DNA from 3 places in the Desulfitobacterium elongatum genome. Region 3 is predicted to be linked to each of the others. Evidence: riboswitches for the same ligand, from Rfam matches in the RefSeq annotation. Region 3 holds a riboswitch; each other region holds the start of a gene.
What was found. A riboswitch is a leader RNA that binds a small molecule or an ion and turns the genes downstream of it on or off. The one in region 3 is predicted to bind cyclic di-AMP.

Region 1 (8,161 bases), 660 kb from region 3:
GCCGTCTCCTCAATAAAAGCCCTTTTGAAATTATAACATAATTTAGGGTATAGAAGAAAAGAATAAAGAATGAAAAGGGAAAAGGCGTTGCCTTTTTGCCCCGCCTCAAAAGAGAGTGTGCCTCAGTGAAAGTGATGATTGAGAACTGCCCGTTGCTGTTTGATTGCTTTTCTCACCTCGTTAGCTACCCTCCACGTTTCCTGATATTGTGGAGTAACTAAGCTGAGTTTTCCAGAATTTTTGTCAATGAGAATGTCCACACCTGGCTTTCTTCCCTCTACTTTCTCTCCTGGGTGAAGAATATCAATGCCGATTTTATTCTCATCGTACTCAGGAGGAACTAAGTAATTTAACACCTCTTCTGTAGCGTCAATCAATTCGTCAACCTGATCATTAGGATACCCTTCGCGTAGTAGAATATCTCGGACTTGTGTGAGTGGGTGATCAAGAGTAAGTAGCATCTGGGCCCGCTGCACTAGATTGTAGTCGATTTCCACGACGCCACCTCTTTTCTCTTTTTTTATATCTTTACATCATCATTTTCCCCTTCTGATGAAAATCGAATACGAACTACTTCTTGACGAACTTGGAGAACTTGTCCATTTCAATCAAAATTTATATAGGAGGTTTACATGAGCAAATTTTTATCAATGCCTTCTTTAATTGCTGCCATATCGGGAATTACGATGGCCGTTCAGGGAACGCTCAATTCCGGGCTTTATCAAAAAACCTCGTTGTTGGCAGCTACCTTAGTAGTTCATCTTATCGGCACGGTGGTCGCCTTGTTGGCTGTAGTCGTTGCACGAGTCCCTGTGTTTAACGTTCACTGGCTCACCATTCCGTGGTATCTCTATCTAGGTGGAATTCTCAGTGTAGTCATCGTTGGTCTGGTCGCCTTGAGTATTCCAAAGATCGGTGTGTGCAATGCCACTACAGCCATTATCATTGGCCAAGTAGGTGCCGCACTGATCATTGATCATCTCGGCTTATTCGGAGCAGAAAAGCTTTCCTGGAATCCATGGCAGATTCTTGGTCTGCTTCTTTTTGCCGCTGGAGCTAAACTATTATTTGACTAATCAACTTGTCTTTGACCTTGTATCAATACTTGCCATACTGGTAATAATGGTATAGATCTCTTCTGTAACGACATACTTTCGAATTTGACCGTTCGACACTAGAATTACAGAATTTTTTGCTTCCCCACTTTTATCCTTCTCGATGAGGCGTAAAAGAAAAGTGTAGGATTCACTCGTTACTGAGAGTTGCTTGAATGCTCCATCCGCTACAAAAATCACCCAGTATCCTGTGGATACCTCATTTCCCAAATTATACAGTGATGAAGTCGTTGAATTCGAATTAGAATATCCGGAGGGGAATAGGATTCCAGACGAGTTTCCGGTATCATACGTTCCCGTGTTATACGTGTTATAGGTACTCTGGTTTAGATTAGGATCATAGGAGCCTGACGTTGAATCGACCATCTGAGCGGTGGGGTCTGTCAATCGCGTATAGACATCACTAAAGAAATTCGGAAATAGGATAAAGCCAGCAACCCCAATGATAAGTACCCAAAAAGCTAACGCCTGGAAATCTTGCCATATATCGTTCCGTGGAGGCCGCCCCCATGAATTCGGCATAATTAACCCTCCTTTAAGATCAATGTCTTAGATTAATATACGAGTCAATAAGGCCTGATATGTTATAAAGTAAACTTACTTCAGTGGGAGTTTTGAAACTCCAATCATCAAGCGACTTGCATCTAAGCTTCACAGCAACTAGAATAATACCGAGGTGTGCATTAATGGAGATACTTCGGCAAAAATTAAGCCTATTACCTGAGAAACCGGGAGTCTATCTCATGAAAGATGCTTCCGGACGGATTATCTATGTCGGGAAAGCAAAGATTCTTAAGAACCGAGTTCGGTCCTATTTTACAGGTTCTCATGATGGTAAAACCCAAGTGATGATTAGTCAGATCTGCGACTTCGAAACGATTCTTACAGACTCCGAGGTCGAAGCTTTAGTCCTAGAGTGTAATTTAATCAAAAAATACGATCCAAAATATAATATCTTGCTTCGCGATGATAAATCCTATCCTTATATTACAATCACGGAAGAATCCCATCCTCGAATACTCGTTACCCGTCAAGTGAAAAAAGGCTCAGGAAAGTTTTTTGGTCCTTACCCTAATGCGACAGCGGCTAAAGAAACAGCTCGACTACTCAATCGATTATTTCCTTTCCGAAAATGCCGACAAATTCCTTCCAAGCCCTGTCTTTATTATCATCTTCACCAGTGCTTAGGCCCTTGTATCGAGGATGTCCCAACACATTCCTATGAACAAATTCGCAAAGAGGTTACATCCTTCCTCAAGGGTGATCAAGGGAGCATTCTAAAACAACTCGAAAAAAAGATGCAGCAAGCGGCTGAGGGTTTGGAATTTGAGCGGGCTAAAGAATATCGGGATTTAATCGAAGATCTCAAAAAAGTCGGAGAAAAACAAAATATTACCCTCAATGACTTTGTGGATCGAGATGTTGTCGGATATTCCACGACCCGAGATCAAATCTGCATTCAGATTTTCTATCTTCGCCAAGGGAAACTGCTCTCACGTGATAACTTCATTTTTCCCTATTATGAAGAACCCGAAGAAGCCTTCATCTCCTTCCTGGCCCAATTCTATACTGAGAAAAACACCCTCCCGCAGGAAATCCTTCTTCCTCCCATCGATATTACAGTACTCGCCAAATTATTCCCGATGATCATTCCGCAAAAGGGACAAAAAAGGGATCTGGTAGAGATGGCGATGGGAAATGCCCAAACGACCTTGCATGAACAAATCACTATTGAAGCGCGGGAACTTGAGGAGAGTTCAAAGGCCCTCAACGCATTGGGAGAAAGCCTAAAGATTTCTTTTCCAAGAATCATCGAATCCTTTGATATTTCAAATATTGCAGGCACTCATATCGTAGCGGGTATGATCCAATTTCTTGATGGAAAACCCAACCGGAGTAATTATCGTAAATTCAAAGTTCAACCTATGCCTAATATGGACGATACCGCTTCGATGCATCAAGTCATTGAGCGGCGCTATAGTCGCCTCCTCCGTGAAGAATTGCCACTACCTGACCTCATCTTGGTCGATGGCGGCAAAGGGCAGATCAATGCAGCTAAAGCGGCCTTACGAACCTTAAACCTCACTCTGCCTGTCGCTGGAATGGTCAAGAATGATAGACACCAAACTTCAGGGCTCCTTAACGAGGAGGGAAAAACCCTATTTTTCGAACGAAGTTCTCCGAGCTTTCGTTTACTGGAGCGGATACAAAATGAAGTCCACCGTTTTGCGATTACCTTCCATCGTCAACAACGTTCCAAAGATATGACGCTTTCTGAATTGGATGGAATACCTGGTGTGGGTCCCAAGAGACGCCAACAGCTTTTACGCCATTTCAAAGCGACTGAGACCATCTGCAAGGCGAGTTTGGAAGAACTTCAGAGTGCAGGACTCCCTATCCATATCGCAGAAGCCGTTTATCAGCACTTTCGAAATAAATAAATTCTCTCGTGTTTATCCCCTTCGATAGATAACAATATTAAGGAGCAGAATCACCATGATTCTAAATTACCGTGTAGAGCTTTGCCGGGAATGCTATCACAAGAGAACACGGCACTGCCAAAAGACAGATTTATATATCCACAATATGACAACGGCTGAACCTGGAGGAGAATGTTCGAACTATAGACCCGTTCCTTGGTTCCCTTGCTAGATATCGCTAAGCAGCACCAATATGAATGATTGGGGTCGTGTAGCTTTCGGGTCTCTATTCGTCTTCTAAATAGCTTTAAGTAAATGCCCCATACTAAAAAAAGGGAGTAGCGTAAACGCTACTCCTTCTTTTCCAATGTCCGGTCAAACACTTCAATTACTGAACTCTTCTTGCTCCTACATAACGAGCCGAATAATAACTATCCGATAAGCTCGTTGTCCTTACTCCACTATTAGAAGCATGGACGAAACTTCCACCGCCGATATAAATTCCGACATGAGAAGCTCCTTTGGCATACGTCGAAAAAAATACTAAGTCTCCTTGTTGAAGCTGGTCCTTCTTTACTGCAGTTCCTGCATCAAACTGAGAGTATGAATCCCGTGGCAAATTAATTCCTGATCCTTTGAATACATACTGTGTAAACCCAGAGCAATCAAACCCATTACGAGACGTTCCCCCAAAAACGTAAGGAATACCCTGTAAACTCTGAGCATTTTTTACGATTCCCGAGGAATCTCCACCACGCGAGACCTGAGAGGTTGTAGAGATGCTAGCTACCTGAGCAGGCGCTTGTGAAGATTTCGCAGTCTCTGTAGGTTTAACAACGGCCTTTGTTTCAGTTATTGCCTGAGACTTCACTTCAGTAGTCTTCACCTCTGCAGTCACTTCTGTCTCTGCTAATGCTGCAACAACTTGTGTCGATGGGCTGGACTTTTCTTGTATTACTGGAACTACACTTGCTGAAGTAATCAGCTTATTGCGTACCGTTAGTGCTGTAAACCCGGACGAGTCTTTAAGGAGTACTGACTCCAAGTCAGTAGGGTGCTCAGCAGCACTCACAGGCATATGTACACCTGGAAGACTACTCAGTAGTAATACGCCTGACAGCGCTACACTACCCATCCACACCCTCCTTGAGGATGAAACCATGAAATTTCCACCTTTCACTGCTTACGAGGTTAGTTGACGGATTCGGGCAAGAAGGTGTTAAGCCCTACACATAAATGTGATTCACCCCAATAAAGGATCCCCCGCTCTAAGCAAAGAAGCTAAGCTTAGATTCAGCATTTCTCACTTACTTAAATACTATTCGCTAAAGATCTATAATTTCCTTTTTCAAATATTGGAATTTAAATTATTTTCAAAATAGGTCCTTAAAATAAATAAACACCTCTCAATTGAGAGGTGTAATATCCTTTAAGCCTTAGGATACCAACGAATAAATATTGCGGCTTAGGTCAAGTAGGTTTTCCCACTGGGTTCCTTCGGTTTCCCGGTAATAGGCGGTTTCCCTTTTCTCCCAGCCTGAGCTGTCACCAGTTCTCAACACTTGATCACCACTGAGACCGCACTTTAATCCTCGTTGGTTTTCGCTCTAGAAGTTTTCCTTAACGCTCCACGATAGTCTAGCCTCTTTTGCAGAAAAGAATTTCAGGCAAACTTGAAGTGCATCGGCCAACACACTCTAGTCCCTTTAGCCCTCCCAAATTCCCCACCTCAAGGCAGGCTACACTGCACTAAGTTCCTTCCTAATGCAGGTTCATCCCCCAAGCCGTAGCTCTATAAAAAAGCCACGCACTTGGGCCTCCACGGACAAGGGTATCGCCCGCATGCCATTGCGGATCCCCCTAATCCTTAACTCCCAGCAGCAACCCTCGACTGGGCGTCGAAAGCCACCACCAGGAACTTCATCGGTATGCCCTCGGCGGATTCTTAGGCCCGCCTTCGACTATCATTTCATGCACTAGAATAACGCTCCGTAGCTCAAAGGAAGAATAAACTATATATAGTGTACACTGATTCATGTTTTTTGCAAAATGCTCTCTGAGTATTCATATACTCGCATTGATTTGATAAAGAACGCATTAAGGAAAGAAGTGAATACCTTTTCACCCCAATGCTATAAAACGCTGGATTTAATCCAATTGAATTAAATCCAAATTTTTTTCATAAAAACATAAAAAAGAGAACCCTAAAAGCTCTCTTTTTACAATCAGAAGATTAGGATCCACATCCACCGGATCCACAACTTGAACCACAATCACTTGCATTCGCCGTCTTAATCTCAAATCCGCCACCATAAGTAGATTCTACATAATCAACGACTGCGCCTTCTAAGTATTGAGAAATTTTCTTTTCGCTTACAATCGTAATACCGAATCCTTCATCTACGATGTCTTCTTCATTCTTAGACTCATCCAGAGTCATGCCGAAATTCGGCCCACCTCAGCCAAAGCCGGCTACATAAAGGCGCAGAAAAGAATTTTCTTTATTCTGACCTACCATAACCTCTTTAACTTTCTGGGCAGCGGTTTCTGTAATTTCTACCATAATCGCCACTCCTTTTTATCAGCCATGAAGGCCCGTTTTCATACACTTAGATAATAGCATCGTCATCTAACCAGTGTCAAACAAGCAAATATTTATCAATTTCATAATTAATGAGTTATGAGAAGGAATGGTTTTCAATATGTAGTGCTCAGACTGATTTTGCTTCAATATGTGGCTTCACATCACGAAACAATCGGCGAATGACGACTTCAATGCTAGCCGGTAAATCTTGGGCAGCTCTCTGGATTTGGTTTGCTTGCCACTCTATCCGCTGTGCCCAAGACCTTGTTTCAGGTAAAGCGATATAAGCTTGAGGTTCTGATATCAGGACCCCTTTGAGCAAATAGACTAAAATAAGAACGACAAGAATTCGCCATAAAAAACGCAATGGATATACCATCCTTTCAGAACAAGATATATCCATAGTCTAACCTTCTTATTATATTTTAAGCCTTGCTCTCTCTAATTCAGACCAAAAGTCCTCAGAAAATCTGAAAAGGGGTTCAAAAAAATCACGTGCAGTCTGGGTATATAAGTATTCATGATAATGGCACACTCGCTCATGGTAGAATTCTTCGGCGGAGTGAGGACCAAAAAAAGCCTTTCCTTCTTTGCCTGCCCATGCAAAGAGTCGTGCCATCCCCATGGGTCCGACGAAATCAAGCTTATCGGCATCATATAAAATTCTAGCTTCAAGAGTCCCTGGCTCATATCCCTCACGAGAATGGGAAAGTATAGCCTCTTTCACCCGTTCGATGACTGAATTAGAATAACCACCCTTTTGCAAGATTCCACTTGCAAGTGCGGAGCTACTTTCAGCATGCGTCCTAGCCACCGTTCCCGATCGACCAATATCGTGAAGAATAGCTGCTAGTTCAACAATCAAAGAATCTGCCCCTTCTTTTGCAGAGATTTGTTTACCCCATTCTCTCACTCGAAGTGCATGCCCTAAATCATGGGCAGGATCTTTACGGGCATATATTCCTTGCACGGCCTGTATTACTGTTCCTAACGGATCCTGATTAATCTCAATCACTAATTTCACCCCCGGCTTGAGTCCGGCTTAGTATATAAAATGCTTTCAAATTGAAGGATTGAACTCTTAGGGAGATTCTTTCCATACCTTGCCATGAGCATGTTCGCTGGATGTGCAAGAATCTCCTCCTCATCGGTATCCTTTACTACCATTCCCACAGGAGACATTATGCGACGCATTAGCTCTCGGTATTCCCACACACGGAGTCCTGTCTTTTCCAAATCCCAATGCCAGTAGTACTCAGTAGCTATCACTAAGTAGTTCTCCATGATCGGATCAGAAAAGGCAACCTCCAGAAGTCGTCGGCCCACACCGTACTGTCTAACTCGCGGGGACACTTCGATAGCACCTAATTCTAAGACTTCTCGTGGGCCTCTTGACCATCTCTCAAAGGAGTCAGGAGGATGAAAGGTTACATAGCCCATTATCCGCGATGCAACATGAGCGAGAATAACTCGACCGTCCGGTAGCTTACAAATCTCTTCTAAGGCTTCCTTCTGCCTTTTAGGGGGGCGAAATGTACGCAATCCATCATCCATAGCAAGCTGAGCGACTACTTCTGCCTTCACAGGCCCTACTATGGTCAATTCTCCATCTGATGTGGAAATGAACTGACTTTTCACGGCCTGATCCCTATCGACCTGCTCCACGATGAGTCCCCCTAACGGAAAACCTTAAAGATTATTCATTAAGATTATAACGTTTGACTTTATTGTAGAGTGTAGCTAAAGAAATATTCAACGCCCTAGCCGCTCTTTTCTTCCCTTCAAGGGAAAAACCATAACGCTCCAAAGCACCTCGCAGGAGTATTTCTTCCATGCGTTCGAGAGGCATTACTCCGTGAGTGAATGCTCCCTCCGTATCAGATGAAATGAGATTTTCCGCGAGATGACGTTGTGTAATATGCGATTCATTCGATACTATTATAGCACGAGTAATAACCTGTTCCAATTCTTCCACGTTGCCCGGCCAACGATAGGACAGAAGAATCTGTTCAGCCTGAGGCGTTAGACCTTGAACGGACTTC
Region 2 (8,161 bases), 1.0 Mb from region 3:
GAGTGGTTTCGTAGATTTGTCGAGGATTGAAGAATGGAAGACGATTGAACTTAAGGATCAAGTATTGGAAATTGGCTCTCTGGTTACTCATGCTGATCTTGAAGCTAACCCTATTGTTAAAAAGTATTTCCCAGCCTTGAGTATGGGTGCTTGCGCAGTAGGAAGCCCGCAAATACGGAACAGGGGGACATTGGGGGGGAATTTGCAAAGTGCCTCACCTGCTGCTGATTGTGCTCCTCCGCTGTTAGCTTATGATGCAATCCTGACCCTCGTTAGCGCCAATGATTCAGGCCAGTTGAAAGAAAGGCAATTAAGTTTAACGGACTTTTTCCTCGGAGTGGGTAAAACCGCCCTTCGACACAAGGAACTGATTCATAAGGTTAGTATTAATATCAATCCGAAGGATCGATCGATCTTTTTGAAGTCAGGTCTTCGCAAAGCTTTAGCGATTTCACTCGTGAATCTAGCCGTTAGTTTAGAACTTGATGAAAATAACTCCTGTTCAAAAGTTCGTGTGGCCTTAGGATCGATCGCCCCTACCCCTATTCGCATAAGAAAAGTCGAAGATTTTCTAATGGGTCAGAAGCTTACTGAGGATGTGATCGAAGATGCGAGTCAGATCGTACAAAAAGAGATTTCTCCCATATCAGATCTCCGGGCTTCTGCGGAATACAGAAGTTATCTAGCGAACGTCTTACTTCAAGAAGCGTTACGAACACTTACGAGTTCCAAGGAGGGTAGGCAATGGCCGAGAAAACGATAGAATTAACAGTAAACGGCAGCTCGATGGCCATTCAGATTGAAGAACACCGGACACTGCTTTACCTCATTCGGGAAGTCCTGGGACTCACGGGAACGAAGGAAGGATGTGGGGAAGGAGATTGCGGCGCATGTAGTGTGCTTCTCGATGGAGAACTTGTTAACTCCTGCTTAGTCTTAGCCATTCAGGCAGACGGAAAAGAAATGCTGACGATCGAAGGGGTAGGGACCGAGGATAATCTCCATCCGATTCAACAAGCCTTTATCGATGTTGGAGCCATCCAGTGTGGTTATTGTACCCCCGGCATGGTCTTAGCGACTAAAGCCCTTCTCGATAAAGTACCGAATCCTTGTGAGGAAGAAATTCGCCGTGGACTGTCCGGTAATTTGTGCCGTTGTACTGGCTATCAAAAGATTGTTGATGCTGTTAAAAAGGCGGCTAGCGCATAATTAACAACTCCAGCAGGTGAGGAAAGTTCAGCTGGTGGAGTTGTTTCCTTAGACGGGCAGTAGTGACTGTAGTTTATCTTAATAGAAAAAAATTAAAGCCGCTCGTGGAGCGACTTTTTTCAATTATAGCATTTCGTTGACACCAGGGTGATTCGGTTCGGGAGAACATCCTGTTCTTTCCCAAAGAAAAAGAGCAACCACATCTGCGGTTGCTCTTGAAAAAGCTGTTCTGTTCTCTCTAATACCTGCGTGCTCCGAGGTAACGAGAGGAGTAAAAGCTATCACTAAGGCTGGAAGTTTTCACACCACTACTGGGATTTGCGGCATGAACAAAACGTCCTCCCCCGATATAAATGCCTACATGAGAGGCACCCTTAGCATAAGTAGTAAAAAATACTAAATCTCCTGCTTGAAGATTATCTTTGCTGATGGCAGAGCCCGAAGCGAACTGATCAAAGGAGGTGCGAGGAAGGGATATCCCTGAACCCGAGTAGATGTATTTGGTAAAGCCTGAACAATCAAAGCCGCTTTTAGATGATCCGCCAAAAACATAGCTTGTCCCAACTAAACTGAGGGCGCGATCGACAAGGGATGAAGAACTGCTACTTCCACGCGAGGGAACATAAGCAACAGTAACAGGCCGACTATTGGGGCCCTTTGCTACTTCTTGATTGACAGGAGCTTGTGTGATTTTTTCCTCTAATACTTTTTTATTAACGTCTATACCATTCTTTTGTACATAAGAGTAGGTGACTAACTTTGTGCCATTACTCCCTTGTTTGGTGACTTTGGTTTGGCCAGGTCCTAAACTGCTGTCCGTTTTTGTTACGACATCGTAGGGTATTGTTTCAGAACCTGAATAGGTTCCTTCGCTTACGACAGTAAGATAGGGTGTTGAAGCAACAAGCTTGATAATTTGTCCCGGCTTTATTTTCGTGTCTTTAGTTGTTCCTGGGTTACCGGCTAATACTTCATCGGTCAACATATCATTTTTGCGGGCAATAAGCCACCAAGAATCATTGGCTTGGACAGTATAATCCTTGGTCGTTATTTTACCGTCAATGAGCATTTTAAAAGCTTGATCGCTTTGTGTCATTTGATCGGGTTGGATTTCTACCGCTTTGACATTCAACTTTTCGGCAAAACTAACGGAAGTTACCTTGTTCTCTTCACTGGATTTAACATAATAGTCTTCATAGTCTTTAAGTACTTTATCAGCATCTTCTTTGCTGGGTAAAAATACGATGGGAGAACCGTCTGCCTCTACCTTATAACCCTCAAGATAATAACTTAATTTATCTGCCAACTTCTCTTCGTCTAGTTTAGATTCAAGATAGACTGTTGGATTAACTCGGACAGCTTCATAGGCAATTTGGTCATGGGTTTTGGCAACTTGACCAAAGGGCTGACCCTGTTGTTCAAGAATCGTTTCAACGAGGTTTTTACCGATATCAACGTTACGGACTAAACCAATCTGTTGACCGTTAAGGATTACGGTAGCAGCAGAAGTAGTTGTCGTAAAATAATAGGTGAGCCCTCCAGCTAGGATAATGGTGATCGATAAACAACCGAGAACGCGAGGTGATTTCCAATTAAAACGTTTGATTTGAGTATGTACCACAACTTTTAATCGAGACAGGATTGGAGAGAAATGCATACTTTTACACCTTTCTTAGCTTACGAGGTTAGTTGACGGATTCGGGCGTAAAGTGTAAGCCCTACGCGTATGGCACGCGATTCACCCCATAAAAAAGTCCCCCGCTTTAGGAAAAACCTAAACTCAGCTTTCGTTTCTGTATCCTTTAATCATTCGACAAAATATGTTATGTTCCTTCTAAATTTATGCATGAAATATGTGGTAATTTGGGTGAGTACTAAAAGAGCGTTGTCTAAAGCTTAGCTTATTTCCGTTTAGATTTTCTGGTTTGCTTGCATTCATTTAATCTTATAAAAGCTTACTATTGTATAATACAAAAGCCCAGTTCCAGGCAAAATCGATTACCTCATCATTCTTGGAGCAGGTCTCAATGGGGATCAGTATAAATGTAATTAATTAAATTGACTACTAGTTTAACAAACTATATGCTAAAAAGTAAACATATGGTAAAATTATATAACATAGTATTATTTATCACATTATTGATCAGATATTATCTTTTATCCCTAAAAAGCCTAAATACGACGTCCATCTCTTATTATCAAGTCTTTCCTAGGATTTTGTTCCTAACACTTACGATTTAAACCTTACTTCACTCTTCTTGTGGTTATTTTAACATACTAATATTTTAAAAGAGGCGTAAGTTTTCTTTATTTTTTATATTAGTTATTAGTTCTAATGGTTTATTTTATGAGGAGGGGTTTAATTGCATGAAGTGAAAGACGTGAAAGATGATTTGGATGCCTTGAGTGAAAAAGAAAATAAAGACCGAGCGCATATCGTTTTATCGAAAGCAAGTTGGCAAGAGATAACGGAATGTAAAAATTTTTTTTTTCAAAATAGAGATGAAGACCTCAAGAGATACACTTGTTTAAAGACTGAGGTAGCTGATTCTTGGTTGAGATCGCGTGATTTTGGAGTGAGTCCCTACAAGGGGGGAATAAACGGTCATTTAAATTCTCACGATATTTCTAAAATCATAGATGAGAATAAACAGCTTATAGAAATTACTGAGTGTATTTTTGAAGACCTTAAAATTAAGGACATGATGACGTCAAGCTATGCTCTATATCTATTTGATAAGAATGGCGTTTTATTAGCTCATGAAGGTGAAATGCTACAGCTAATTTCCAAAAATAGCAAAGAAGTTTCGATGATAGGACAAATATGGACAGAAGAAACCGTTGGTACCTGCGCTCATACTTTAAGTATGCATCTTAAGCGACCAGTATATATTGTAGGTCCAGAACATTATTGTACAGTCTTTCAAAACTCTTGTACTGCGGCAGCGCCTGTAATCAATGAAGGCGGTGAAATTACTTGTTATTTAGTTTTAAGTCATCATATAAAATTTCCGCTGTCGAACGATTCTTATTATTTGAGTACGTATCCTCTTGGTCTCATAACAGCTATGGCTGTAGCAGTAGAAAATAAACTACGCCTTACAAAAAGTTATGAATTACTTAAAGCTGCTCACCATATGCAGGAAGTAACCTTATCTGTTATTGAGGAAGGAATAATTGTTCTGGCTAGTGACGGTATGATTGTTAAAATTAACAAAGAGGCTACTCGTATATTAAATACTAATGAAGAAGAGATAGTAAGTAAGCACATTAATAGTTTTTTCAGTAACCAGATTTATACAGCTGTATGCAAGGGGGAGCCTGTTGACATAGAGGAGACGATTTGTATTGATGATGATGAGAGATCTTTCCTAGTATATATACGTCCTCTAAATAATAAGATCAGTAAAGGCATAGATGGTGCAGTGCTTAGACTTAATCCTATGGAAAAAATAAATGAGATGGTTACTAGCAGATCAGGAGCAGTTGCTACTTTTACGTTTGAAAAAATTATCGGAAAAAGTAAAGCAATAAAAGAGGCGATCTCGTTGGGGAAATGCTTCGCCTTATCATCGGAAAATATCCTTTTAACCGGTGAGAGCGGGACAGGTAAGGAACTATTTGCTCAAGCAATCCATAATGCACACCGTCCGCAGGGTCCCTTCATTGCCGTAAATTGTGCAGCGATGCCAAGAGAACTTATTGAGAGCGAATTATTTGGTTACGAAGGTGGCAGCTTTACCGGTGCTGAACGCAAAGGAAGATCAGGAAAAATTGAACTTGCACATGGAGGAACGCTTTTTCTTGATGAGATAGGGGACATGCCGCTTGAGGTTCAAGCTATATTGTTAAGAGTATTAGAAGATAAGAAAGTTATGAGGATTGGCGGTCACCATTATAAAAAAGTTGATTTCAGATTGGTCGCTGCAACAAATAAGGACTTACAGCAGATGAACCAAGATTATTTATTCAGGAGTGATTTGTTTTTCCGCTTATCTATCCTATCCATTAAGCTACCGCCTTTACGTGCCAGAGAAAATGATGTTGAGGTATTGGCTAATTATTTTATAGATAAATACTGCAGTAAAATAAGGCGTAAGGCGCCAAAAATCAGTGAAGAAGCGCTTAAAGTTCTAAAAAACTACTCATGGCCTGGCAATGTGAGGCAACTCGAAAACAGCGTAATTTATGCGGTAAATTTAGCGCAATCAAACTTGATTCAATGTCAACATTTACCGAGTATTTTATCTAATGAAGTTGTCCCAAATATTTCCATAGGTAATAGCGATAACTCGGGAACTATTTATAAAATTGATATCGTGGAGAAAATTCTGATTGAGAATGCTCTATATAAAACCAAAAATAACATAACGAAAGCTTCCGAATTGTTGGGAATGGCTAAGTCAACGCTATACAGGAAAGCAAAAGAGCTTAATATTGATATAGGAGAATAGTACAATAAAATACTATCTATATGGTATATTTTGCGGGAGTAGAGAATGGAATTTTTAACTGATTAATAAAACAACCCCTAAGACGGTATCGATATATTGGGCAGAAAATAGAGGATGGGCTTCCTTAAAATTAAGGAAGCTCATTTTTGTGTTATTAGGAAATCGTATTGATTAATGATCGTAAATACTTGTGTGCACTTTCTCATAAGAAAACGGTAATTCTAAAAATCGCTCACTTTTAAACTTTGTAAATTGAAGTAAAGAATCAAATAGTGGCCCAATGGGCCATTTTTTTATGTTGGCACGCAATATGCAATATATGTCAATGTACATGTTCATAGTTTCAAGAATTAACAAGGAGGAATATACAATGTGTTTTAGACCCCCGTCATTTAACCAATTGATGAGCAGATGTCCAGCATGTAATGTTTTTAATCCACCGACCAATAAAACTTGCAAGAAGTGTGGCGCTGAACTACCTGAACCTGAACAGGCCGATTCAAATCAAGCCAATATTCCGCAAGCTGGTCCCAAGAAACCTAATCTCAAAAAGGAATAATTCTCTTGAAAGCGGGTTGCTACTCAGTAGTCAAAGGATAAGCTCAGACGATATTGAGGGGGTGGTTTTATCGAATAAGTGTCTTTTCAAACCTACTCATAAAAAATCAAGGAGGGAAAATATAACATGATCAACGAGTATAACAAAGATCTTTATAAAGAAGATTGGCGCTGGAAAGAAGGCGAGTATGAAGTAACTCGCACTTCTGTCTGGACAGGGCCAGGTTGCCATAATGGTTGTGGGGTTCTCTGCTACACCAAAGATGGTAAATTGGAGAAAATTGAAGGGGACCCAAACTTTAGCTATAATCAAGGTAGATTATGCCTACGCTGTATAAATATGGTTGAGCAAATCTATAACAATGATCGACTCAAATGGCCTCTCATGAGAATAGGTGAGAAAGGCGAAAACAAATGGAAACGTATCTCGTGGGATGAAGCTTATGATTGGATCGAAGAAAAGCATAAGGAAATCTCAGCAAAAACAGGTCCTCAAGGCATTGTATCGTTAGTAGGAACAGGTCGTAATTGTATGTGGCAGCCTGCGATGATCACTCGTGCAGTTTTTGGTAGCCCTAACCTTTCCTTTGGTTTCTTAAGTGCTGATTCCTGTTACCAACCTCGCATGACAGCAAACTTGATTAAACAAGGAGACTGTTGGGTTCTAGATGCTTCTCAGTTCCATCCTTTACGCTACGATAATCCTGAATGGAAACGGCCTGAAGTTGTAGTTGTCTGGGGTAATGAACCCTTAGCTTCCAATGGAGATGGGTTTGTTGGACACTGGCTAGTTGACTTGATGAAACTGGGGACGAAGCTCATCGTCATTGATCCTGCTTTAACCTGGCTAGCAGCCAAAGCTGACCTCTGGCTAAAAGTTCGGCCTGGCACAGATTGCGCTCTAGCTTTAGGATTCCTTAACGTCATCATTAACGAGGATCTTTATGATCATGAGTTTGTAGATAATTGGGCTTATGGCTTTGATGAATTGGTAGAGCGAGTTCAAGAATACCCAGTAGAAAAAGTATCTGAAATCACCTGGATTCCGAAAGAGCAAATTATCAACGCTGCTCGCATGTATGCAAAAGCAAAGCCAGCAGGAATTCAATGGGGTTTAGCGATCGATATGCAGATAGCGGGTATGGAGGCTTCTGCTGCTATTTCTGACATGGTAGCAATCACAGGAAACTTGGATATACCGGGTGGCAATGTTCTCCTTCGCTATGCTTATAATAGTTCAAAAAAATATGGCTGTGGCCTAGAGTGTATTTCCCAAGAGATGTTAGAAAAACGTATTGGAACCTATGAATCTCCAATCCACGAATCAGGCTATACACCATTTATTCCACCTGATAAACTTCTGGAAACCATGGAATCTGGCAAACCTTATCCCGTCCAAATGTTATGGGTCCATGGAAGTAACCCAATTGCCAATATGGCAGGGGAGGCTCCCAGAGTTTATGCAGCTTGGAAGAATGTATCTTATACAGTAGTCGTTGACTACTACATGACTCCAACTGCCGTAGCGTTTGCGGATTTAGTACTGCCTGCTGCGATGAGTGTAGAACGCGACAGTTATAGATCCTGGTGGCAACCCTTACGAACCATTACCAAAGCAGCTGAGCCCTACTATGAGAGCAAAGCAGATGAGCAAATCGTTCTTGATCTAGGGAAGAGAATCAATCCGGAGTATTTCAATAAATACGCAGATGTTCGAGAACTGTTAACCGATATGCTATATGACGATGGTAACGGTGTAGACTATGACTTTGAAACCCTGACGCACAAAGTTTATGACTGGTGGGATTGGAACTACACCTATAAGAAATATGAAAAAGGCCTAATGCGTCAAGATGGTCAACCTGGCTTTGTAACTGCAACTGGCTTATATGAAGTTTCCTCACCTTTGTTTGATGTCTGGGGATTTGATCCACTACCCC
Region 3 (8,161 bases):
CTATTATACAGCGAACGAAGGTGGAAGCATTACGAAGATTGATGCTTCAACGAATACAGTCGTTAATACAATCTCCATTAACGGGATTGTCCATAATATCCAAGTCTCCCCAGATGGAAGTATGGTGGGGGCAACTTTGGTTCCAAAGATGCAGCATGGTGCATCAATGGAAATGAAAGGTTCAGCCTTATTTTATGATACGACCAATGACAAGTTGATAAAGCAGGTTCAAGTGGGAAATCATCCGGCCCATATCGTCTTTTCTAAGGATAAGCAATATGCTCTAGTGAGTAATAATGAAGATAATAACGTAACCGTTATTGATATGAAGACATTTGAGGTGAAAACAACGATAGCTACGGGTAAAATGCCTCATGGTTTTAGGATTTCTGCAGACAGCAAATTCGCTTATGTAGCGAATATGGGGGAAGATACGGTTAGCGTTTTGGACTTAGTTAATATGAAAGAGTCACAAAAGATTAAGGTAGGAAGTACGCCTGTAACCACAGGAATATCACCGGATGGAAAAACTCTATTCGCTACGCCGAATGCTGAAAATAGTCTATCGATAATTGATTTGTCGACAGGCAAAGTGGTTAAAGTACCTGTCGGCGAAGGACCAGCACAACTTTACGTTCAAGGAAATGGACAATATGTGTATGTCGCGAATCAAGGGACAGAACAAAAACCATCGAATACAGTGAGTAAAGTTGATGTAAGTAACCAGAAAGTAACGTCTACAATCCAAACTGGAAAAGGAGCCCATGGAGTCGTCGTTAGTCCTGATGATAAAATAGTCTATATAACGAATATGTACGAGGATTCCGTTAGTGTAATCGATACTTCACAGGATAAGGTGATAAAAACAGTTAAGGTTGGAAAGACTCCAAACGGAATCAGCTATAAACTTTGATTCTTTATATTTGGGAAATTTATACAAAATAGTTTGTAAAACTAACTGATCACCGTTTAGTAGCTAACAAACCGTTTTTGTTTTGTATTATTATCCATATATTCAGATAATAGTTATAACTTTTTCAATTGGTTTTCACAGTTACGAGTTATAATGAAATTGTTAAATGGAGGCTGAAAGTTAAATAATAGATTTCGGTTGATATTACGAAGGAGGTTTTATTTATGATGATGTGGGGCTATGGGCCTTGGTCTAATGGCGCTTGGGGGAATGGTGGATACTGGTGGATGGGTTTAGTTATGATGGCAGTTCAAATTCTTTTCTGGGGTCTACTTATCTGGTTTGGAGTTTCGCTCTTTAGACGGGATAGAGGACATTCTTATTCTGCATATGGCCGAAATGATGCGCTGGATATTCTCAGAGAGCGATATGCTCGGGGTGAGATTGATACAGAAGAATATCGCCGTCTCAAAGAGGATTTGGTTAAATAACCTCTGCCCAAGAGTTACAAATATTAAAAGGGAGCCTTTTTCACCAAATGTGACAAGGCTCTCTCAATGAAGTTGAAAAATTCGAAGCAATACCTGGACACGGGGTACAGGCCAACTATGGGGGGCAAGAAATCCTGTTAGGGAATCGCCGTTTGATGAAGCAAAGAAACATTAACATCGATGAACTGATTTCTAGAATGGAAACCCTCGAAGAAGAAGGCAAAACCGCGATGTTAAAGATACTTTAAAAGAAAACGTTAACTTTGCCATAGCACGCCTGCAAAAAATGGGTATCGAGGTAGCCATGATTACGGGGGACAATCGGAGAACTACGGATGCCATTGCCCGTCAGGTAGGAATTAAAACGGTGCTTGCGGAGGTATTACTTCAGGATAAGGCAGAAGAAGTGAAAAAGCTTCAAGATAAAGGGCTAAAAGTGGCTATGGTTGGAGACGGTATTAATGATGCTCCAGCTTTAGCGATAGCGGATGTGGGGATTGCGATTGGCTCAGGAACAGACGTTGCCAAAGAGACCGGTGATATTATTCTGATCATCAGACATTCGTGATGTCGTTGGGGCGGTTGAGATTGGACGGGCTAAGATGCGTAAGATCAAGCAAAATCTCGTATGGGCTTTTATCTATAATATTACGGGGATCCCTCTTGCGGCAGGAATTCTATACCCGTTCACGGGTCTCATCGTCAGTCCGGAGTTGGCCTTGTCATATATAGGCATTCAAAGAAGGCACTTAAACGAGTGCCTTTATATTATTATATTTTCACGACAAATTCATAACCCATCATGGGATAATCATATCTCTCGCGTATACTCAAAGCATGGAAGACAAGCTTTTAAAATACTTAAAGAAATGTTCATAACAAATTCACAGGTATAGTTTAAAATATAAATGAAAACTGTTATCAATAAAAAATTATGATCATCTGAGGTCATGAAATACAAAGGCTAAAGTAGAAAACTAGGAGGCAAATAAAAATGATATTTATTGAGGGTGTAGGAACGGTTTCGAAAGATCACGACATTGGGGATCTTGTTGCGAAGCTACGTGCTAAAAGGGGTTTATCGATGGCCCAATTAGCAGCTAGAGTGGGTGTTAACGCTATGTTTTTATCACAAGTTAAGCGAGGGACTCGTTTACCGACGGATGAGATGATTCAGAATCTTGCAGATTTATTTAAACGCGATGAAAATGTTTTATATGAGATGGTAGGTAGAGTCCCTCTGGTTGTTCGAAAAGAGTTAGAAAATCAAACTATGTTACAAAAAGTATTGAAGGAAATGACAAAGGTGAAACTTTCTGAGCAAAAAAAACAAGAAATTTACCAAGAGTTCTTCCAAATTGTTCAACGGATATCTTTTTCGGCGTGATGCGTTAAAAATTATATCACAAAGACATTTTAGGATTTGTCTTATGGAAAGGAGGAAGCAATATGATGTTTTTTTGGATTCTACTAATCCCACTAATGTTCTATTGGTTTAGCAATCCTAGACAGCCTGCAACGATTCGTATTCCTACAAGGGATGCTCTGGATATTCTTAGAGAACGCTATGCCCAAGGGGAGATTGAGTTTAAGGAATTCGAAGCGTGCCAGAGAGAACTTCGTGGGGATTGGTAAAAAGTTGATCGTTCTTAAATAGAGTTTCAAGCTAAAAACAATTAGGACAAGCTGAATCTGAGGCACAAAGCCTTAGAACGGGGGAAATGTCTCATGGGGTGAATCGCGAAATTCCGCGTAGGGCATGCACCTTTGCCCGAATCCGTCAACTAACCTCGTAAGCAAGAAAGGTGGAAATAGATTGAATATCTCGTTCCGAAAAAAATGGTTCAGTATGGTAGCTGTTTCTGGTGTTATGTTGGCTTCCAGCTTATTAAATGCTATCCCAGCACAAGCGTGGAACAATTCAATTCCTTCTTCTGCAACGTCAATAATTCCTGCTCTTTATAAGGACAATGTGTATCCTCAAATCATGCAGGAAAATTTCAAGGGAATAACCACTGGTATTCCTTTGAAGAATGATTCTCTAAAGAAAGAAGTTTTTTTGGAAAAGCAATCACTTCAGCAATCTAACTCATCTGAGCCTCAACCTACTTCTCAAAAGTCTGCAAACTCTCAGTCCTCGGATGATGAAACGAATGTAACTACGAAAACAACGGTGCCATCTACACCTAATAAGCCAACACCAACTCAAACTCCGCCGCCAACACAAGCTGCTAAGAAGAGCTCTTCTCAGGCGGTCTCCAGAGGAGCAGGAGAAATAGACCTCCTACTTAACCGGGCTAACAGTTTAATAGGAGTCCGTTATCAATGGGGAGGGACAACACCGAAAGGATTTGATTGCTCGGGGTTTGTTGGATATGTATTCAAAGCTTCAGGAGTTTCTTTGCCCCGCACCTCCTTTGATATGTACAAAACCGGCACTCCAGTAAGCAGGGATCAACTGAAACCAGGAGACCTAGTGTTCTTCAGTACGTATAAAGCGGGTGCATCTGATGTGAGGATCTATATTGGAGGCAATCGCACGATTGGGGCAGCCAGTGATGGAGTGGCCATTCATAGCTTGTCAGAGAGTTACTGGAATGCACATTATCTTGGTGCAAGAAGAGTGCTATAATTATAAACCAATCAAAAGGTAAAAAGCAATTCTTAAAGAAGGCTAAAGGCCTTCTTTTCTTATTGCATTCAAATAAATGTCCAACATTAGTTCATGAGTTATTCATATTGAATTCATAGCTTAGTCAAAATCTATTGCTACAATAGAAACATAGATTAACTATAGGCATTTAGGGAATACATGGGGTAGTTATTGTATGAAAGGAGACTGGGAAATATGGGATTATTCACTCGAATTAAAGATCTCTTAGAAGCAAATATTACTGACTTAGTGAACAAATCGGAAGATCCGGAAAAGATGTTAAATTTATACGTCGAGCAGGCAACGGAGGAAGTTCGCAACTTCCAGATTCAAGTAAATCGGGCCGTTGCGGATAAAATCCAATTGGAAGAGCGTATTACTAATCTGCGCAAGGAAATCACAGAGCGGACTGGGCAGGCAACGTTAGCCGTTCAAAAAGGGAAAGATGAGTTGGCGCGGACAGCGCTGACGCTAAAGAAACAAGCAGAGGTTAGTTTGGTTGATTTCGAGACGCAACTCGTGGATCAAACTAAAGCGGTTGAAGAACTCCAAGAGAATTTGCGTATCTTAACCGAAAAATTGGAGAAAGCCAAACATGAACGCAATAATCTCGTGATGCGTCAGCGACGGGCGGAAACGATGAAAAAAGCGAACGAAGTAGTATCTGGACTGGCTACACATGATCCGATGGCGAACATTGATCGAATGGAGGAACGTGTCGAACGGATCGAGGCCGAGGCTAAAGCATCGCATATCCTAGTTAGTACCGGGAATTCGCTCGAAGATCAGCTTGCTGAACTTAAAAAGGACCAATCAAATTCCGAGATCGAGGATGAACTCTCTCGATTAAAGACTCAATTAAACAAGGAAGTAGAGTAATCTTATTCATTTAAGCGGTGATGGCATGAATGGATGGCATGGATGTAAAAATGTAACACTAGATAAAGATGGATTTTTTCGGGAAAGAGCTTAAGGATGGATACTATGGATAAAGAGACTTTGTTAACACGTCAACGATATAATCGCACATCGAAATTCTACGATATCATGGATCGGATGATCAAATCCGATATTAGAAAAAAGATACTCAGTCAAGCAAACGGTAAAGTTCTAGAGGTTGGAGTAGGAACTGGGAAAAATCTAGAGTTTTACTCACCCGATTGTGAGATTACGGGAATCGATCTAAGTCCCGGTATGCTTGAGAAAGCAAGAGAGAAAGCCCAAAAGATACGAATCACAGTATCCTTACTGGAAATGGATGTACAAAATCTTCAATTTCCTGATGATAGCTTTGATACCGTTATCGCCACCTGTGTTTTCTGTTCTGTACCGGATCCAATCAAAGGTTTAGAAGAGGTTAAGCGAGTTTGTAAACCGGAAGGAAAAATTTTACTCCTTGAACATGTCAGAAGCGATAACCCCTTATTGGGAAAACTTATGGATCTTTTAGATCCTTTAACTGTTCGAATGATTGGCCCACATATTAATCGGAGAACACTAGAGAATATCAGCAACGCTGGGCTAACAATAAAACGTGTTGAAGATCAGAATTTTAAGATTTTAAAGTATATTATGGCAGAACCATAAGGAGCCTGTTAGCATAGGCTCCTTTTTGGAGGGATGTATTTGAGTATTACTGTATTCATTATTGCTTTTGCCGCAGGAATTTTGTCTTTTCTTTCTCCTTGTATCATACCGATGTTGGGGGTTTATTTTTCTTTAATCACCGGATCGACTGTGTCGGGTCTAAAGAAAGCTACGTTAGATGCTACCTTACGCCGTAGAGTAATGAAAAATACGTTGGCATTCGTTACTGGATTCTCCTTAGTGTTTATCGCAGCCGGTGCTGTAGCAGGAAAATTTGGTTCCTTGCTCAGTCGATGGCAAGGATTTCTAAACGTCTTAGGGGGCACAGTCATCTTACTTCTTGCGCTTAAGATGCTTGGCTTTTTTCAACTCCCTTTTCTTAATAAACTTCAATGGGAACCTCGATTCTTTGGAAAGCTTAGAGAAAAAGCTACACGGAGTGCATGGTCTTCCTTCTTGGTAGGATTGTTGTTCTCAGTTGCTTGTTCTCACTGTATTGCTCCGACCCTATTTTCTATTCTGGCTCTCGCTGGTGCGACACAAGACTCAGGAAGTGGCATGCTTGTGATGCTTTTCTTCTCACTTGGGCTTTCTATTCCTTATTTCTTAGCGGGGATGTCCTTTTAATCAAGTGATTAACGTTCTTAAACGCTATCGTGGTAAACAAGTGATCGCTGAACGTCTAGCAGGTGCCCTTATGCTCTATATGGCATATATCATTTATACGAATCAATTAACCGAGTTGACAGGTTTTCTGGGACGATTTATGCCGAATCTCCCCTTAGGAATGTAATTTGAATTCACGAGATATTCACATCAAATTCATAGTTTGTTTAAATGAATGTTATATAGTGTAATCATAATGTTTTAGGGAGGCAAGATTTTGAAAGCAAAAGTAGTAATAGGAGTATTGGTACTTCTCTTTGTGGGTGGTGTCTATTGGGGTTTAGATGCAGCAAAACAATCAAAGTCAAATGTGGAAAATAAGGCATCTTCGAGTACGAATGAAAACTTGACTAAAGAAAGTACCGAAACCATCATTGATGACCAGGAGGGACTACAAGTCAGCGTAAAATGGCTGAAGCAAGAAAGTACGTCTGCACAGCAATTGTTTTCTATCGATCTGAGTAATCATGCTGTCAACGTAGAAAATTTTCAATTTGAGAGTAATATCAAGGTTTTGCTAGACAACAAAGAAATTCCTATTCAAGTTAAGGTTTTGAAGAGAAATGGTTCTGGACACCACCTTTCGGCAGAACTTAGTATAGAAAGTCCTGAGCTTACTAAAGCCATCGCAGGAAGTACATTGACATTGAGTGTCAATAATGTTTACAATACACCGACACGAAATTTTACATGGAAGTTCTAAAATAGGGGAGGTTTATCATGGCGCCGATATTATTTACCATTGGTAATTTTTCACTTCGGTCCTATGGGACTATTGTAGCGATAGCTATACTTTTAGGCTTAGCAGTAGCTTATATTCTTACTTCAGATAAGGAATACAGAGAATATCTATTGGATGTTCCCATCTACGGAATCATTGGAGCGATTATTGGTGCACGGTTCTGGCAGGTGTTTTTCTATGAATGGGATTATTATTCCCAAAATTTATCGGAGATCCCGATGATTTGGCACGGCGGACTTGCGATTCAAGGGTCGCTCGTTGGAGCATTTCTTGCCGGTCTGATTTACACGAAGGTTAAGCATATTAACTTTTGGCGCCTGGCTGATATTGCTGCACCAGGGCTAATCTTAGGTCAAGCCATCGGGCGGATTGCCTGCTTTCTCAATGGAGATGCTTACGGAACTCCTACAGGGTCAAATTTTGGGATTGTTTATCCTGAAGGGACTCCAGCCTATGCAGCTTATGGAAGCCAGCCGCTTTGGCCGGCAGAAGTTTGGGAGGGACAATGGGATTTTATCGTTTTTGTCATAATTCTTATGCTTTCTCGTTGGCGTAAATGGTCGCAAGGGTTCATTTTCTTAGCCTACATCATTCTTTATTCTATCGGTAGATTCGCTCTAGAGTTTCTCCGTGGAGATGGACCGCATTATTGGTTGAATTGGACCTCCGGTCAATGGACCAGCGTAGGGATGATTATTATCAGTCTTGGATTTATGGCGGTCTTAAGGGTTCAACATGATCCAAAGCAGCAATTACAGGGATAAGTTCCCTAAATGAACGATTTGATCTGTATACTATTTCTATCCTGCCACTATAAAGCATAAAGCTCACTGATTTCTGTAAAGAAATTCAGGCGGGCTTTTTCTTTTTTTGTACGAAATTAAAGGGCAATGTTATCCTCATTCGCAAGAAATTCATAAGGTTTTCATAAGATGCACATATAACTTTGCTAAGCTTAAAATAACAAAATTAGAAATAATTAGGTAGAGAGGAGAAGCGGAGATATTATGATACTGTTCATATCGGTGCTACTTGTTTTTTTATTCAGTTATTTATCTATAGTCCTCAAAGCCAATCCGGTTGGAGAATTGGAAGCGCAGGAAGGGAAT

Region 1: another riboswitch for cyclic di-AMP. It lies ahead of ACZ42W_RS14455 (C40 family peptidase); the one in region 3 lies ahead of ACZ42W_RS17830 (C40 family peptidase).
Region 2: another riboswitch for cyclic di-AMP. It lies ahead of ACZ42W_RS12835 (C40 family peptidase); the one in region 3 lies ahead of ACZ42W_RS17830 (C40 family peptidase).

The regions. Positions count from the first base shown of each region.
Region 1 is NZ_AP038772.1:3,088,814-3,096,974, forward strand. Features, by position in the region: gene ACZ42W_RS14435 (hypothetical protein) at 123-497, opposite strand; gene ACZ42W_RS14440 (DMT family transporter) at 633-1,076, shown strand; gene ACZ42W_RS14445 (hypothetical protein) at 1,077-1,637, opposite strand; gene uvrC (excinuclease ABC subunit UvrC) at 1,802-3,556, shown strand; gene ACZ42W_RS14455 (C40 family peptidase) at 3,924-4,697, opposite strand; cyclic di-AMP (ydaO/yuaA leader) riboswitch at 4,701-4,844, opposite strand; gene ACZ42W_RS14460 (HesB/IscA family protein) at 5,769-6,098, opposite strand; gene ACZ42W_RS14465 (hypothetical protein) at 6,247-6,522, opposite strand; gene ACZ42W_RS14470 (HD domain-containing protein) at 6,538-7,134, opposite strand; gene ACZ42W_RS14475 (GNAT family N-acetyltransferase) at 7,140-7,784, opposite strand; gene ACZ42W_RS14480 (AAA-type ATPase lid domain-containing protein) at 7,816-8,161, opposite strand, start outside.
Region 2 is NZ_AP038772.1:2,750,026-2,758,186, reverse strand. Features, by position in the region: gene ACZ42W_RS12845 (FAD binding domain-containing protein) at 1-763, shown strand, start outside; gene ACZ42W_RS12840 ((2Fe-2S)-binding protein) at 745-1,209, shown strand; gene ACZ42W_RS12835 (C40 family peptidase) at 1,448-2,866, opposite strand; cyclic di-AMP (ydaO/yuaA leader) riboswitch at 2,869-3,005, opposite strand; gene ACZ42W_RS12830 (sigma-54 interaction domain-containing protein) at 3,582-5,663, shown strand; gene ACZ42W_RS12825 (hypothetical protein) at 6,034-6,222, shown strand; gene ACZ42W_RS12820 (molybdopterin-dependent oxidoreductase) at 6,349-8,161, shown strand, end outside.
Region 3 is NZ_AP038772.1:3,753,014-3,761,174, reverse strand. Features, by position in the region: gene ACZ42W_RS17855 (YVTN family beta-propeller repeat protein) at 1-913, shown strand, start outside; gene ACZ42W_RS17850 (SHOCT domain-containing protein) at 1,138-1,404, shown strand; gene ACZ42W_RS17845 (HAD-IC family P-type ATPase) at 1,691-1,972, shown strand; gene ACZ42W_RS17840 (helix-turn-helix domain-containing protein) at 2,399-2,791, shown strand; gene ACZ42W_RS17835 (SHOCT domain-containing protein) at 2,854-3,039, shown strand; cyclic di-AMP (ydaO/yuaA leader) riboswitch at 3,079-3,218, shown strand; gene ACZ42W_RS17830 (C40 family peptidase) at 3,221-4,036, shown strand; gene ACZ42W_RS17825 (PspA/IM30 family protein) at 4,253-4,936, shown strand; gene ACZ42W_RS17820 (class I SAM-dependent methyltransferase) at 5,042-5,644, shown strand; gene ACZ42W_RS17815 (cytochrome c biogenesis CcdA family protein) at 5,684-6,271, shown strand; gene ACZ42W_RS17810 (hypothetical protein) at 6,276-6,437, shown strand; gene ACZ42W_RS17805 (hypothetical protein) at 6,528-7,013, shown strand; gene lgt (prolipoprotein diacylglyceryl transferase) at 7,031-7,816, shown strand.